Regions from separate parts of the Mesorhizobium japonicum MAFF 303099 genome, predicted to be linked through region 1. Evidence: predicted binding sites of a transcription regulator. Region 1 holds the regulator's gene; the other holds the start of a gene.
What was found. The regulator LexA, encoded in region 1, represses DNA repair genes until DNA is damaged. The targets are predictions, from matches to a motif close to TGTTCNNNNTGTGTTCNG.
Positions count from the first base shown of each region.

Region 1 (7,422 bases):
TGCAACACCTTGTAGATGTTGATCGAGGTCGTGTCGCAGACCACCGTCTGGCCGGAAACGGCGCCGATCAGACGCCCGAGCTGGTCGCCGAGCGCGACCGGCATGTCGAACCAGCTGGCGGTGTTCCAGGCGCGGATGAGGTCCTGCGCCCATTCCTGCGTCGCCGCCTTTTGCAGCTCGTTGAAGACAGCAGGCGCCGCGGCACCCAGCGAATTGCCGTCGAGATAGATCACGCCTTCCGGCAAAATGAAGCGGTCGCGCATGGCACGCAGCGGATCCGCCGCATCCAAGGCTTCGACTGCTGCGAGATCGAGCGGTGCACGCATGATTTGTGACATTCCCTGGTTGTTTACGTCCTGATTATTCGCGGATGGCTTCGCGAGCCGGCGTGGGTCCCCGGCTGCGCTTGAGGCTCGGCAAAGCAAGCATGGCGAGCACGAACAGGCCCGTGGCAAGCTTCAGGTCGGGGGGCGGCATGCCGGCGGCGAGGCAGAACGACACCAGCTGGTAGTAGATGATCGCGCCGGCAAAGGGCGCCAGCAGCTGGCGCCAGACCGTCTGCTTGCCAACGACCGCCTCGCCGATCATCAGCGCGGCCAGGCCGTTGATAAGGATGCCCAGCCCCATATTGACGTCGGCAAATCCCTGCGACTGCACCATCAGCGCACCGCTCGAGGCCGAAAACGCGCTTGCCAGCCCGACACCACCGATGGTCGCCGCCCAGACATTGATGCCCTGAGCCTCGGCCATGTCGGGATTGGCGCCGACGGCGCGCACGGCAGTCCCCTTCTCGGTCCGAAAGAACATGTAGAGCGCCGCGAAGACGACGAGCGCGAGAAGGCCGGCGACGACGATCTTGCTGGCCGGAAAACCCGGCCGTGCGAACGGCACCCAGTCGAACACGGTGGGCGAGCCGAAAACCGAGAGGTTGGATTTGCCCATGATGCGCAGGTTGATGCTGTAAAGCATCGTCATCATCAGGATGCCCGCCAGCAGCGTGTGGATGCGAAAGCGCAGATGGATGAAGGCGGTGCAGCAACCCGCCGCGAAGCCCGCCCCAAACGCGACGACGATGCAGGTCAGCGGCGATACCCCGGCAGCCAGCAGCACGCCGCAGGCGCAGCCGCCCAGCGGAAAGGCGCCTTCGCTGGTGAGATCGGGAAAATTCAGCATTCGGAACGGGATCATGATGCCGAGCACGACAAAGGCCAGGATCAGGCTTTGCGCCAGGGTCACCGGCATGATCGCGACAAAGCTGGAGAGAACGTCCTGAATAAAGCCCATGATGATCAGCTCGCCAGCAACATTCGGTCGGTCTTGATGGAAAAGTGGCCGATCAGATCGATAACCGTGACCCTGGCCTTCTCCTCGCCGGTGACTTCCAGCAGGACCCGGCCTGCGTCGAGCATGATCACCCGGCTGCCATAGTCGACGGCGTGCTGCATGTTGTGGGTCACCATCAGCGTGGTCAGCTTCAGCGCATTGACGGCGCGCACTGTCGCCTGCATGACGATCTCGGCCGTGCGCGGGTCAAGTGCCGCGGTATGCTCGTCGAGCAGCAGCAGGTCCGGCGATCCGCCGACGGCCATGATCAGCGACAGCGACTGCCGCTGCCCGCCCGAGAGCAGGTCGACACGGGTGTCGAGACGATTTTCGAGGCCGAGACCCAATATCGACAGGCGCTCCTTGTAGGACGCGAGCCGCGTGGCGTTCAGCCCTTGTCGCAGCGTGCGTTTTTGGCTGCGCAGATCGGCCAGCAGCATGTTCTCCGCCACGGTCATGCTGGCGGCGGTGCCACGCATCGGATCCTGGAAGACGCGCGCCAATCGTGTGGCGCGCTTGTACACCGGCATGGCTGTCACATCGGCGCCGTTGATCAGGATCTTGCCGGTATCCAGGACAAGGGCTCCGGAAATGGCATTGAGCATGCTGCTCTTGCCGGCACCGTTGGAGCCGATGACGATGCCGAACTCGCCAGTGGCCAATGACAGGCTGAGACCGTCCAGCGCGACCTTCTCGTCGGCCTGCCCCTTGTAGAATACTTTGCGCGCGGATCGGATATCGAGCATCGTTCCTCCATGGCCTGAAGGGCGACGGCGCCGACGCCGTCGCCCTGTGCAGCCCGATATCAGTCGACGATGCAGCCGCAATCGGCCATCGAAGCCGGTATCTCGATGCCGAAGGCGGCCATCGCCTTGCGGGAAATCGTTGCCATGTGATCCTTGTAGGCCGGGCGCGACGGCGCGATCGTCTTGGGATCCTTGCCCTTGAGGATTTCGGCGGCGATGTTGCCGGCGTTCATGCCGACCTGCGTGTAATTGACCGCGAAGCTCGCCGGCACGGTGTCGTTGCGGACCGCGCTGTCATCGGAGTTGACGACCGGGATACCGGCCTGGCGGGCGGCGGCGGAGACAGCGGCGATCGCCGGCTGGATCAGGTTCGAGGCCGGACCGTAGATCACGTCGACCTTGCCGGCGAGCGAAGCGATGCGCTGCTGGATGTCATTGACGTTGTCGACGCCGACTTCGACGACCTCAAAGCCGGCGGCGGGTGCCGCCGCCTTGATCTTTTCGATCAGGGCAACGTCATTGGCCTCGCCCGGATTGTAGGGCACGCCAAAACGCTTGGCGTTCGGCAGCAGTTTCTTGGTGAAGGCCATCACCGCGGCGACATCCTGCAGATCGCTGGCGCCGGTCATGCCTTCGTCTCCGGCGTCCCACGACGGCACCAGCTTGGCCGCCACCGGATCGGTGACCGCGGCAAAGACGATCGGAATCCCGGAACCGGCGAGCGCCTTCTTGGCGATCTGCGAGACCGGCGTGGTGATGGTATAGATCAGCTTGGGCTGCTCCGCCTGCAGCTTGGCGATCATCTGCGGCACCAGAGATGCATCGAAATTGGTGTGGCTTTCGGTGTAGACGACGTCCTTGCCCTCGACAAAGCCTTTGTCCGTCAAAGCCTTCTTGAAGCCCGCTATGGCGGCGTTGAGCTGCGGATGCTCGCCGAAATTGGCGATGCCGATGCGTATCTGATCGGCCGCGGCGCTGCCGACGCTGACCATCAATGCACCTGCCAGGGCCAATCCCGACAGCCAAGCGGATTTCGACTTCAACATCATTTCCTCCCAGATTTGATCAGCGCCGTTCACAGGACGGCAACTGCGACGATCATGGTCAGTCCCTCGCCACGTGTCAAACATTATATATAATTCTTGCCATATCTCCCCATCATATATAATTTTCCAGAGCCCGATGATGGACGGATGGCGATGCAGGATCAGAACAATTCCACGAAGACCGAGGCGGCCTATCAGCTGCTGCGGCGCGATATCCTGACCACCCGCCTCATGCCGGGCGCGCCGCTCAAGCTGAGCGCGCTGCGCGGCACATACGGCGTCGGCTGGACGCCGCTGCGTGAAGCCTTGTCCCGACTTGAAGCCGAACGCCTGGTCACCGCCATCAGCAATCGCGGCTTTGCCGTCGCTCCCGTGTCGCGCGCCGAGCTCGAGGACCTGGCGCGCGCAAGGATGGTTGTCGAAATGCCGCTGTTCCTGGAATCGATCGCGAACGGCGGCAGGGAATGGGAGGACGCGGTCGTCACCGCTCATTACCGGCTCTCCCGCTGCAAGACCGCGGTCGAAGACCCTTCCGATGCGGCCGTCGACAAATGGGACGAGAGCCACGAGGCCTTCCATGCGGCGTTGCTGAGCGCGGCGACGTCGAACTGGCTGTTGCGCTTCCGCTCGACGATCGCCGATCAGCTGCGGCGGCATCACCGTTTTCTCGGCCTGGCGCCCACATTACGAGCGGCGGCCGGCCTCAAGGACGGCTATGGCGAGGCAATGGACGCTTTGCGCGAGGCGATCGCCATCGAGCATCACACCGAGATCATGGAAGCGGCGCTCGATCGCGACGTCGAGCGGGCAAAGGCGCTGATGACGGCGCATATCGGCTACACGCTGCACGTCTATGTGCACAGCGAAGACAATTGCGCCAATCCCTACACCGCGCGCGCCGGCAGTCTGAAAGCGGTTTCCGGATGACGCGGCCGCGGCGTCCAGATCCACGCGGCCGTGCCGGCCCTGAACCCGCGATCGTTGGCGTTTTGATTTCGTTTCGTTCCACTGGAAATGGATCGATACACCGTACAAATCCACCCCGTGAACGCCTCTTAAGGGCCTGATGCCAAACCGCATCCAGGGGTAGGCCACAGGCCATTAACCAAAATGATTTCAATGCGCCGCCCGCAGCGGAAGCGGTCAATCGCTGCCCGCTGCCGGGGCCAAATAATTTCGGACGCCTTAACAAATTCATTAAACTTTAAACAGTTGCAGAACACAACTGGAACAGATAGTGTTTGTTCTGGGTTTGTTTTTCGATTCTGGTTCACACCCTTCGTCCAATGCCTTGGGGGCCGCCATGCTGACACGCAAGCAACATGAACTGTTGATGTTCATTCATGAACGGCTCAAGGAAAGCGGCATTCCGCCGTCTTTCGACGAGATGAAGGAAGCGCTTGATCTCGCCTCCAAGTCAGGCATTCATCGCCTGATCACGGCACTTGAGGAACGCGGCTTCATTCGCCGGCTGCCCAACCGGGCGCGGGCGCTGGAAGTGCTGCGGCTGCCGGATTCAATCGCGCCCGGCCTTAACGCGGCAAAGAAATTCTCGCCAAGCGTCATCCAGGGCAGCCTCGGCCAGGGTGGTCTTGGCCGCCAGATCAAGCCGGCGCCGTCGCGCTTGCCCGCGGCCGGCAATGATGACGACGCGGTTTCCGCCGTGTCGATCCCGGTGATGGGTCGCATCGCCGCTGGTGTGCCGATCGATGCCATCCAGCATCAGACACATTCGATCTCGGTACCGCCGGACATGATCATGGGTGGCGAGCATTATGCCCTTGAGGTGAAGGGCGACTCGATGATCGACGCCGGTATCTTCGACGGCGACACGGTCATCATCCGCAACGCCGACACGGCGAGCCCGGGCGAGATCGTCGTGGCTTTGGTCGACGAGGAGGAAGCAACCCTGAAACGGTTCCGCCGCAAGGGCGCCTCGATCGCCCTTGAAGCCGCCAACCCGGCCTACGAGACGCGCATTTTCGGACCGGACAGGGTCAAGGTGCAAGGCAAGCTGGTCGGGCTGATCCGGCGCTACTGAGCAGGAGCGGCCGGCTTTTCGGCTTTTTGATAGGGCGGCAGCCCCCTCGCCTCACGCGAAAATTTTCGCTGCTCGTGCCAAGGCCGATACGGCCCGTCCACCGCGAAGCTGACGGTTAGCGGACCGGTCGCCGATTGGCGGTCGAAGAAGACGGCGGCACTGCCCTTGCGGGCAAGTTGGCGTTTGGTGACGACGAGAACTAGCGGATTGTGACAGGCGTCATAGCCCGTCGCGTCATTGACGACGATCAAATCGGCGAAACCGCAGGCCTTCCAGGTGTCCTTGCGGTCTTCGACATGCGCGATGATCGCACCGGACGGGTGCCGGGCAAGACAGACGCCATCCGTGCAGTAGAACGGTGCTCCCGGCGGCAGATTGACGGCATCGGCAATGTCGAATTGCCCATCCGCCTTGTCGAACATCTCCGGCACGACGATGGTTTCGGACACCAGCGCGCGTTTCCAATTGTCGACGGTGAACTCGTTCGGGCGAGCCCGGCTGACCGCGAGTTCGCCACCGCCGATCGGCAGCGCGACCAGCCGCGCATCTTCCGAGATCAGCACATCCGGGGTGCGCGTATCCGACACCGTCAACAAGCCGGCAAGCGCGAATGGCACTGCCGCGAGCCGTAGCCATGTCGTCGCCATCGTCGCGATGACCAGGGCTATGGTCACCAGCAGCACGGATTGCAGCGAAATCAGCCCGACCGCATCGACCGGTGAGCGTTCCGATATCCACGCCGATATGGCGATCATCGCGGTCAGGCCCTTGCCCATCAGGTAAAGGGTCGGCGCATCCAATCCGAATGGCATCAGTAACGCGCTTGCAACGGCCAGGAACATCACGACTGACACGATCGGCATGACGGCCAGATTGGCGAACAGGCTGAGCGGCGACACACGCTGGAAATGCCAGATGGCAAACAGCGCCGTGGCGCAGCCGGCAATGATGGAGGTCATTGCCAACCCGCCCGTCGCCAGCAGGAATTTTCGCGTGAGAAAACCCGGCAGGGATCGCTTTGGCGGTGGCGGTCTTGCCTTTCCCGCATGGTGATCCGCCCAGCCGGCATAGGCACCGACCAGCGCCGCGGTCGCGGCGAAGGACATCTGGAAGCTCGGGCCGACGACCTCATGTGGCGAGACCACGATGACCGCGATCGCTGAGGTCGCCAGATTGCGCATGGTCAGCGCCGCGCGATCGAACAGGACGGCAATCAGCATCACCGCCAGCATGATGAAGCTGCGCTCGGCGGCGACGACGACGCCGGAAATGACGAGATAGGCGGCGATCGAGAAAAGGGCCGCGGCGGCCGCGTATTTCTTCACCGGCCGACGCGCCGAAAAATCCGGAAACAGCGCGAAGGCGCCGCGCAGCAAACCCATGATGGTGCCGGCGACCAGCGCCATATGCAGTCCGGAAATGGAGATGATGTGGTAGATGCCGGTGCGCCGCATCGCCTCGTTGATTTCATCGGGAATGCCGGCCCGCACGCCGACGATCAGCGCCGCCGCGATCTCGCCTTCAGCACCGCCGACCGTGGCCCGGATGTGGTCGGCAATGGCTTCACGGGCATTTTCTATCCCTGAGAAAAGGCGGGCCGTGAGCGGCACCTCGTCGTCGGTGGCGGAAACAAGCTTTGGATTGCCGAGAAAGAAGCCGCTGCCGCCAATGCCGGCGAAATAGCTGTCGAAGGAGAAATCGTAGCTGTCCGGCCGCACCGGACCGGTTGGCGGCAACAGTTTGGCGTAGCCGGTGACCAGGGAGCCGGCGGTCATGTCCGCCGGGATGTCTCGCGCCGAAAGCCGGACCCTTTCCGGCGCATAGCGCAGTTTCGGCCGCGCGGTCGACGTCACGTCGATGGTCAGCCGGATGCGGCCGGTCTCCATCCGGTCGAGCGAGACGACGCGGCCGGTCACTTGCGTCGAGATTTCCGAACCCAGCATCTGGGTGCCCGCCCGCCATGTCTCGACCTTGGCGGCAAGCAGGCCCAGCGCACACAACAATGCCGCCATGAAGCCCAGATGGGTTTTCTGCCAGGAGCGCGAAACAAGTGCACAGACCACCATCAGCACGACGACCGCGACAGGCTTTGCAAAATCAGGCTCGACCGCGAGCGAATAGTAGCCGATCGCTCCAGCGGCCAGACAAACCGGAACCAGCAGGAAGGCGATGCCCCGGTCAAGCTCGAGCTCCGCCGCGGTCGCCGCATTGTAGCGCAGGCGGGGCCAGGAAACCCGGCCGAGTTGCCGCCGCACGCGCACAATCC
Region 1 is NC_002678.2:487,561-494,982, forward strand. Features, by position in the region: gene kynU (kynureninase) at 1-326, opposite strand, end outside; gene MAFF_RS03650 (ABC transporter permease) at 361-1,284, opposite strand; gene MAFF_RS03655 (ABC transporter ATP-binding protein) at 1,290-2,069, opposite strand; gene MAFF_RS03660 (ABC transporter substrate-binding protein) at 2,129-3,115, opposite strand; gene MAFF_RS03665 (GntR family transcriptional regulator) at 3,269-4,042, shown strand; gene lexA (transcriptional repressor LexA) at 4,419-5,156, shown strand; gene MAFF_RS03675 (ComEC/Rec2 family competence protein) at 5,150-7,422, opposite strand, start outside.

Region 2 (7,422 bases), 3.0 Mb from region 1:
TGCCGGGGCGCTGGCGCACCAGCACGAGGCCGGCGACCGAAACCCGCCTGCCGTCGCGCTGGGATGGCAGGTTGGCATTGGGGGTGACGCCGGCGCGGTCGAGGCGCTCGCGCAGGAAGGCGACGGGATGCGCCTTCAGCGACAGGCCGAGCGAGCGGTAGTCGTGGATGACATGCTCGCCGAGCGGCATTTTCGGCAGCTTCGTCTCCGGCTCCAGTTCGCGCAGGCGCAACGCCGGCTGGTCGAACAGCGGCAGCTTTTCGGCCGCACTCTTGGCGCCCAGCGCGCGCACTTCCCACAATGCGGCACGGCGGTCGAGGCCGATCGAACGAAAGGCATCGGCCTGCGCCAGCCTCTCGATCTCGTCGACATCGAGGCCGGAGCGCAGCCAGACGTCACGGACGGTTTCGTAACCTGAACCCCGCCGCTTTGCGAAATCCTCCATGCGTTCCTTGGAAAGACCCTTGATCTGCCGGAAGCCGAGCCGCACGGCATGGTTCGTCTCGATGACACCACGCATATCGGCATGGCGCGGCAGGATACGGGCCGGATCGAACGGCACTTTTTCCAGGGTGCAGTCCCAGGCGGAACAATTGACGTCGACCTCGCGGATGTCGACGCCATGGTCGCGCGCGTCGCGCACCAGCTGCGCCGGCTGGTAGAACCCCATCGGCTGCGAATTCAGGATCGCGGCGCAGAACACGTCGGGATAGAAGGTCTTGAACCAGCAGGAGGCATAGACGAGCAAGGCGAAGGAGGCCGCGTGGCTTTCGGGAAAGCCGTATTCGCCAAAACCCTCGATCTGCTTGAAGCAGCGCTCGGCGAAGTCCTTGGTGTAGCCCTTGCCGACCATGCCGTCGATCATGCGCTGGCGGTAATTGCCGATGGTGCCGGTGCGCTTGAAGGTGGCCATGGCGCGGCGCAGTTCGTCGGCCTCGCCCGGCCTGAAGCCGCCGGCGACGATGGCGATCTTCATCGCCTGTTCCTGGAACAGCGGCACGCCAAGCGTCTTGCTGAGAATCGCCTCGAGCTCCGGCTTCTGATATTCGGGTTTTTCCTTGCCTTGCCGGCGGCGCAGATAGGGGTGCACCATATCGCCCTGGATCGGGCCCGGCCGCACGATCGCCACCTCGATGACAAGGTCATAGAAATCCTTTGGTTTGAGCCTTGGCAGCATCGACATCTGGGCGCGCGATTCGATCTGGAAGACGCCGAGCGTGTCGGCGCGGCCGATCATGTCGTAGACGCGCTTGTCTTCCGGCGGCAGGCTCGCGAGCACATAGGGTTGGCCATAGGGATCCCGGGCTTTTGGATAGTGGTCCGTAAGCAGAATGAAGGCGCGCTGCAGGCAGGTCAGCATGCCGAGCGCCAGCACATCCACTTTCAGGATCTTCACCGCGTCGAGATCGTCCTTGTCCCACTCGACCATCTTGCGCTCGTCCATCGCCGTCTTGACGATGGGGACGATCTCGTCGAGCCGGTCCTTGGTGATGACGAAGCCGCCGACATGCTGGGAGAGGTGGCGGGGGAAGCCCATGATCTCGTTGGCCCGTTCCATCACATGACGCGATGTCGGGTCGCTCCGGTCAAGGCCGCCGGCGCGGGCTTCCTTCTCGCCGACCTCGGAGGTCGACCAGCCCCAGATCGAGCCTGACAGGGACGCCCGGACATCCTCCGACAGGCCCATAGCCTTCGACACTTCGCGCAGCGCCGAACGGCCGCGATAGCTGATGACGGCGGCGGCGAGCGCCGTGCGCTTGGAACTGTATTTCTCGTAGATGTACTGGATGACGGTCTCGCGCTTCTCATGCTCGAAGTCGACATCGATGTCGGGCGGTTCGTTCCTCTCCTCGGAAATGAAGCGCTCGAACAGCGTGTCGATCCGGTCGGGCCCGACTTCGGTGATGCCGATGCAGAAACAGACGATCGAATTGGCGGCCGAGCCGCGTCCCTGGCAGAGAATGTCCTGGCTGCGGGCGTATTTGACGATGTCGTAAACCGTCAGGAAGTAGCGGGCGTAGTTGAGGCGCTCGATCAGGGCGAGCTCTTCCTCGATGCGCTTGATCACCGAGTGAGGCACGCCCGAGGGATAGCGCCTCGCAGCCCCCTCCCGCGCCAGTCTTTCCAGCTCTGCCTGCGGCCCGAGGCCGGATTCCGTCGGCTCGTCGGGGTAATTGTACTGGAGGTCGCTGAGCGAGAAGGTCAGCTCTTCCGCAAACCGCAGCGTCTCGGCCAGCGCCTGCGGATGCCTGCGGAACAGGCGGGCCATTTCCAGCGGCGGCTTCAGATGGCGTTCGGCATTGGCGCTGAGTTCCAGCCCAACCTCGGCGACGGGTGTGTTGAGACGGATGGCGGTCAGCACGTCCTGCAGCGGGCGGCGTTCGGCGGTGTGGTAGAGGACATCGTTGGTCGCCATCAGCGGGATGCCGGCAACCTGGGCCAACGCCGCCGCCTGCTCGATCCGGAAACGGTCATAGCCGGCATAACAGGGCGAGACGCCAAGCCGCAGGGCCCTGCCGAAACGGTCCTTGATCTGGCCAAGCAAGGCAAGACTGTCTTCAGCGCCCGCCGCCAGGTCGGGCAGGACCGCCAGCGACATCAAATCCCCCCATTCGAGCAGGTCGTCGCGCTGGAGAAGGGTGGCGCCCTTTTCGGTCTCGTCGCGCAGATTGGCCTGGGTGAGCATGCGGCACAGATGCCCCCAGCCTGCCCGGTTCCTGGGATAGGCGAGAATGTCGGGCGTGCCGTCGCCGAAAACCAGCCGGCAGCCAGGGTGATAGGCAAGCTTTTCGACCTTGGCCTGCTGCCAGGCGCGCACCACGCCGGCCACCGTGTTGCGGTCGGCGAGGCCGATCGCCGAGAAACCCATGAGCTTGGCCGCGACCACCAGCTCCTCCGGCTTGGAGGCGCCGCGCAGGAAGGAGAAATTCGACTGGATGCCGAACTCGGCATAGGGAATGACGGTCAGCGCGTTCATGCGAAGACCCCGTGCATGAACCAGCGCGGCGCGGCTTGCGAGCCGCCGTAAAGCCCTTGCCGGTAGAGCCAGTAGCGGCGGCCGTCGGCATCCTCGATGCGGAAATAGTCGCGTGTCGAGGCCGCCGCGTCGCCTGGCGCCTGGCGCCACCATTCGGCGGCGATGCGTTCGGGACCCTCGGCGCGGGTGACGCGATAGAGCGCGCGCCGCCAACGGAAATGCAACGGCGGACCCTCCGGCATTTCGGTGGCCGGCACCTCGATGGGTTCGGGCGCGCGGAACAGCCGGATCGGCCGTTCCGGCGGAAAGATGGTTGTGGGCGCCTGCACCCTGTCCGGTCTCTTCGGCGGCGTGGTCCGGCGCGGCGCTTCGCTGAAGGGGACGATGGCGACGGCACGCTCCGGCAGATGGCTTTCAACCGCGACCGGCTGCAGCACGGCGCCCTCGCCGAGCCGGGCGCGGATGCGGTCGGCGAACAGCGCGATGTCGGCGCCGTCGTCGGTCACCTCGCCCGTCAGATCGGCCTGCGCCATGTCGAAGGCCGCGGCCGCCAGCACCGAAAGCCGCACCAGATCGAAGCCGTAGCCGGCATCGATGTCCTGCTCGAGGGCGGCCAGCCTTTCATGGAACAGTTTCTGGATCAGCCGGGGGTCGCGCATCGGCCGCGAGGTGCCGAGCGCGATGCGGCTGACGGCGCCGTCGACACGAAAGAGCAGCAGCGCCAGCGTCCGGGCGCCCTCGCCGCGGCGCTCGAGATCGGTCTTCAACGTCGTCGCCAGCAGGCCGACCAGCCGTTCGATGTCCTCGGTGAGCGTGACGGGCTCGGCGAGATGCCGCTCGACCGAAAGCGGCGCGACGGGAAGGCGCGGCGACACCGCCTCGTCGAGACGGCCAAGCGCCTGGTCGAGGCGCAGCAGCAAGGTGGCGCCGAAGCGGCGGGCAAGCGGCGCGCGCGGGGCGGCCATGACTGCGCCCGCCGTGCGCAGGCCGACACTTTCCAGGCTGGCACGGGTTTCCGGCGCGATGCGCAGTGCTGCGAGCGGCAGAGGCGCCAGCAGCGCTTCCTCCTCGCCTCCATCGACGATGCGGTCGCCGCAAAAGCGGGCCGCCGCCCAGGCCGCGCCCGGCGTCGGGGCAAGGCCGGCGCGGACATCGAACCCCTGATGCAGGAAGCGCCACAGGATGTCGTCCAGCATGGCGCGTTCGCCACCGAACAGATGGGTGCAGCCGGTGACGTCGAGAAACAGGCCGTCCGCCCCGTCCAGCGCCACCAGCGGGGTGTAGCGGTCGCACCAGTCGGCAAGGGCTTCGAGCAGGCGCCGGTCTGCCTCCGGATCGGCCTCGACAATGTCGATCGAGGGATGCATGGCGCGCGCGTCGGCAATGCCCATGTCGCGCTTCAGGTGCAGCGCCTCAGCCCGCTCGTCGAGGGCTGAGATGCGCTGCGCGTTGCCCTGGCGGTGGCTGATCACCAGTGGCGGATGAGATGGCGTCGGATGATCTTGGGGCCGGGAACGCCAGGACCGCCCCAGACGCTGCCGCAGGATCCTTTCGGCCGCCAAATAGGGAAACCACAGGGACAGGATTCTTTGCCCGGCCTTCCTCGCCCCTTCTTTCGTCGAATACGCGTTCATCGGGGTTCCACTCCAGTGTGAATTGTCCAGGCAGGGCCGTGCGGCTCTTGCCGATGCTGATGGCGAAGGCCGGGCGGCCGATCGATCCGGCGAGCGGCCCGGCGACGGTCTCGCGCGGCACGGCCGGCGCCGGCGAGACGATGAGGCGGACGGGCGCCGCCGTCGGTTCGGGCTCGGCCGCCTGCCGCAGCAGGAATACGGGGCGGCCGGCACTTTGCGCCCGCGCATGCAGCCGCCGCGTCGCGGTCAGGTCGAGCCGCTGCGGATTGCCGCGGATTTCCAGGATGACGGCGGCGAGCGCCGTCATCCGCGCCGCTTCCTCGGCGACCCACAACGCATCGACGAGTTTCGGCGCCTCGGAAAACAGCAATTGCTCAGGCCCGATGCCGAAGGAGGATTGCAGCCCCCTGGCATAGGGAAAGCCCGCCTCGCGGAAGATTTCCGTGGTGCCGATCCACAACACCGGCAGCCCTTGCGCCTGCTTGAGGATCAGGCTGGCGAGCGACAGGGCAAAGCCGGCGACGGCTCCGGCATCGCGGGTTTCCAGGCCATGGATTTCGCTGAGGGCCGCTTTCGGCAGGCCGCCGCTCAGGGCGGCATCGAGGGGTTCGATGCCGATCGGCAGGAAGGCATCCGGCAAGGCCGCGGCAAGACCGCGCCGGACGATTGTGAGATCGGGGCTGGCGTCGGCATCAAGCGGCGCGCCAGCCGGCGCCTGCAGGCGCTCGGGCAGCGTTCCCTCGATCTTCGCGATCTGGCGGCGCAGGGCAAAAACAGTCTCCCGCGCCACGGCTGATATCGCCATGACGGTCAGTGTCCACTCAGAGTTGTTCCTGTTATGTTCCTATAGATTCCAGAGGCGGTCCGAAGAGTCAAGCAGAGTCATAAGGAATTTATTCCTGCGAACCCTGCGTGGCATGGACGTATGGGCCGCATCGTTTGCCTCGACCGGTGCGAAAGCCTATATGCCGGTCAAAGGACAAAGCATGGCCCGCATCTACAAGACCCGCACCTGGCATGGCGAACTCGCGCCCTCGATGGAGGAGATGGAGTTCCTGGCGCTGGAGGCCTACGCCCATCTGCCGGAGGATTTTCGCAAGCTGACCGGCGAAATCGTCATCCAGATCGCCGAGTTTCCGACCGACGAGATCATGGACGATCTGTCGCTGGAGACGCCGTTCGACCTGCTCGGCCTGTTCGAGGGCCGCGGCATCGCCGAGCGCTGGAACCCGCAGACCGGCGAAGGCCCTAACCGCATCACGCTCTACCGCCGCGCCATGCTCGACTACTGGGCCGAAAACGAGGAGACGCTGGGCGACATCGTCACCCATGTGCTGATCCACGAGATCGGCCATCATTTCGGCCTGTCGGATGATGATATGGAGAAGATCGAAGAGGCAGCTGAATAGAGCCCACACTTCGTCATCCTAGGGCGAAGCAAGGAGCGAAGCGACGCGGCGCAGACCCTAGGATCCATGCCGTGACTGTGGTGCGTTGCGACGGTGCAAACGCTCACCACCCAGTTCCGCGAAAGAGTTCGAACCACTCAGGATTGGCTTTTTCGATCAGCTCGATCTTCCATAGGCGTGGCCAACGTTTCAGCGACTTTTCGCGCTGGATCGCATCGGTGATATCGAAATGCTCTTCGTACCAGACGAGGCGTTGCACGCCGTAGCGACTGGTGAAATTTGAGCCCTGTCCAGCCTTGTGCTCCGGCACGCGACGGCCAAGATCGTTGGTGACGCCGATGTAGATCGTGCCGCGCTTCTGGCTCGCCGTCATGTAGACATAACCGGTCATAGTCCTAGCGTAGCCAGCGTCGATGCGCGCACAAGCGCCGTTCTGATCCGCCGCATTCTATGACCAACGTCACGGCATGGATCCTAGGGTCTGCGCCGCGTCGCTTCGCTCCTTGCTTCGCCCTAGGATGACGAAGAGAGGAAGGTAGCTGGCAGCTACCAGTCGCTGAGCTTGGTATCCGGCCCATATTCCTGGCCGTCGACATCCTTCACCACCGCCTGGCCGCAGCGCATGGTCTTGGCTTTCTTGTCATAGGCATAGGTCGGCGAGCCGAACAGATGCCAGCCCTTGTTCAGCGCCGCCGTCACCTTGTGGCAGAAGCTGGCGTCGTCCGGGCCGGTGAGAAAGCGGTAGAGTTTCATGTCCCAAGTCCTGTCGTAAGTGCCCATAGCCCGCGAGCATGGGGCTATATCATGCGCCGATGGCGGCCGCCTTCGCCAGCAGTTTTTCGGCCTGTGCCAGATGCAGCCGCTCGACCATCTTGCCGTTCAGCGCGATCACGCCTTTGCCAGTATTCTCGCCACGTGAAAAGGCGTCCTTTATCAGGCGCGCCTCGGCAACCGCCTCCGGCGAGGGCGCGAAGGCGCGGTTCGCCGCGTCGATCTGGGCCGGATGGATCAGCGTCTTGCCGTCGAAGCCCATGGCGGCCCCCTCCGCGCACTCACGGGCAAAGGCGTCGAGGTCGCGAAAATCATTGGCAACGCCGTCGAGCATGTCGAGGCCGCCGGCGCGCGCGGCCAGCACCATCTGCATCAGCCATGGCACGAGGTAGCGCCGGTCCGGCGTCACCAGCACACCGGTGTCCTTGGCCAGATCATTCGTTCCGGCAACGAAACAGTTGAGCCGAGAGGCTGGATCGCGGCCCAGTTCGGCCATGGCGCCGATGTTGAGCAGCGCCTTGGGCGTCTCGATCATCGCCCAGAGTTTCACGCTATCGGAGGCAAAATTGTCGTCGAGTACGTCGCCGACTTCGAGGATGTCGCGCGGCGTGGCGACCTTGGACAGCAGGAT
Region 2 is NC_002678.2:3,503,923-3,511,344, reverse strand. Features, by position in the region: gene MAFF_RS18275 (error-prone DNA polymerase) at 1-2,977, opposite strand, end outside; gene MAFF_RS18270 (DUF6504 family protein) at 2,974-4,449, opposite strand; gene MAFF_RS40650 (ImuA family protein) at 4,391-5,416, opposite strand; gene MAFF_RS18260 (metallopeptidase family protein) at 5,598-6,020, shown strand; gene MAFF_RS18255 (GIY-YIG nuclease family protein) at 6,124-6,411, opposite strand; gene MAFF_RS18250 (DUF1737 domain-containing protein) at 6,567-6,773, opposite strand; gene MAFF_RS18245 (HpcH/HpaI aldolase/citrate lyase family protein) at 6,823-7,422, opposite strand, start outside.
Region 2: MAFF_RS40650 (ImuA family protein) is a predicted target of LexA. The motif match lies at 5,440-5,457, and genes of this name have one in related genera.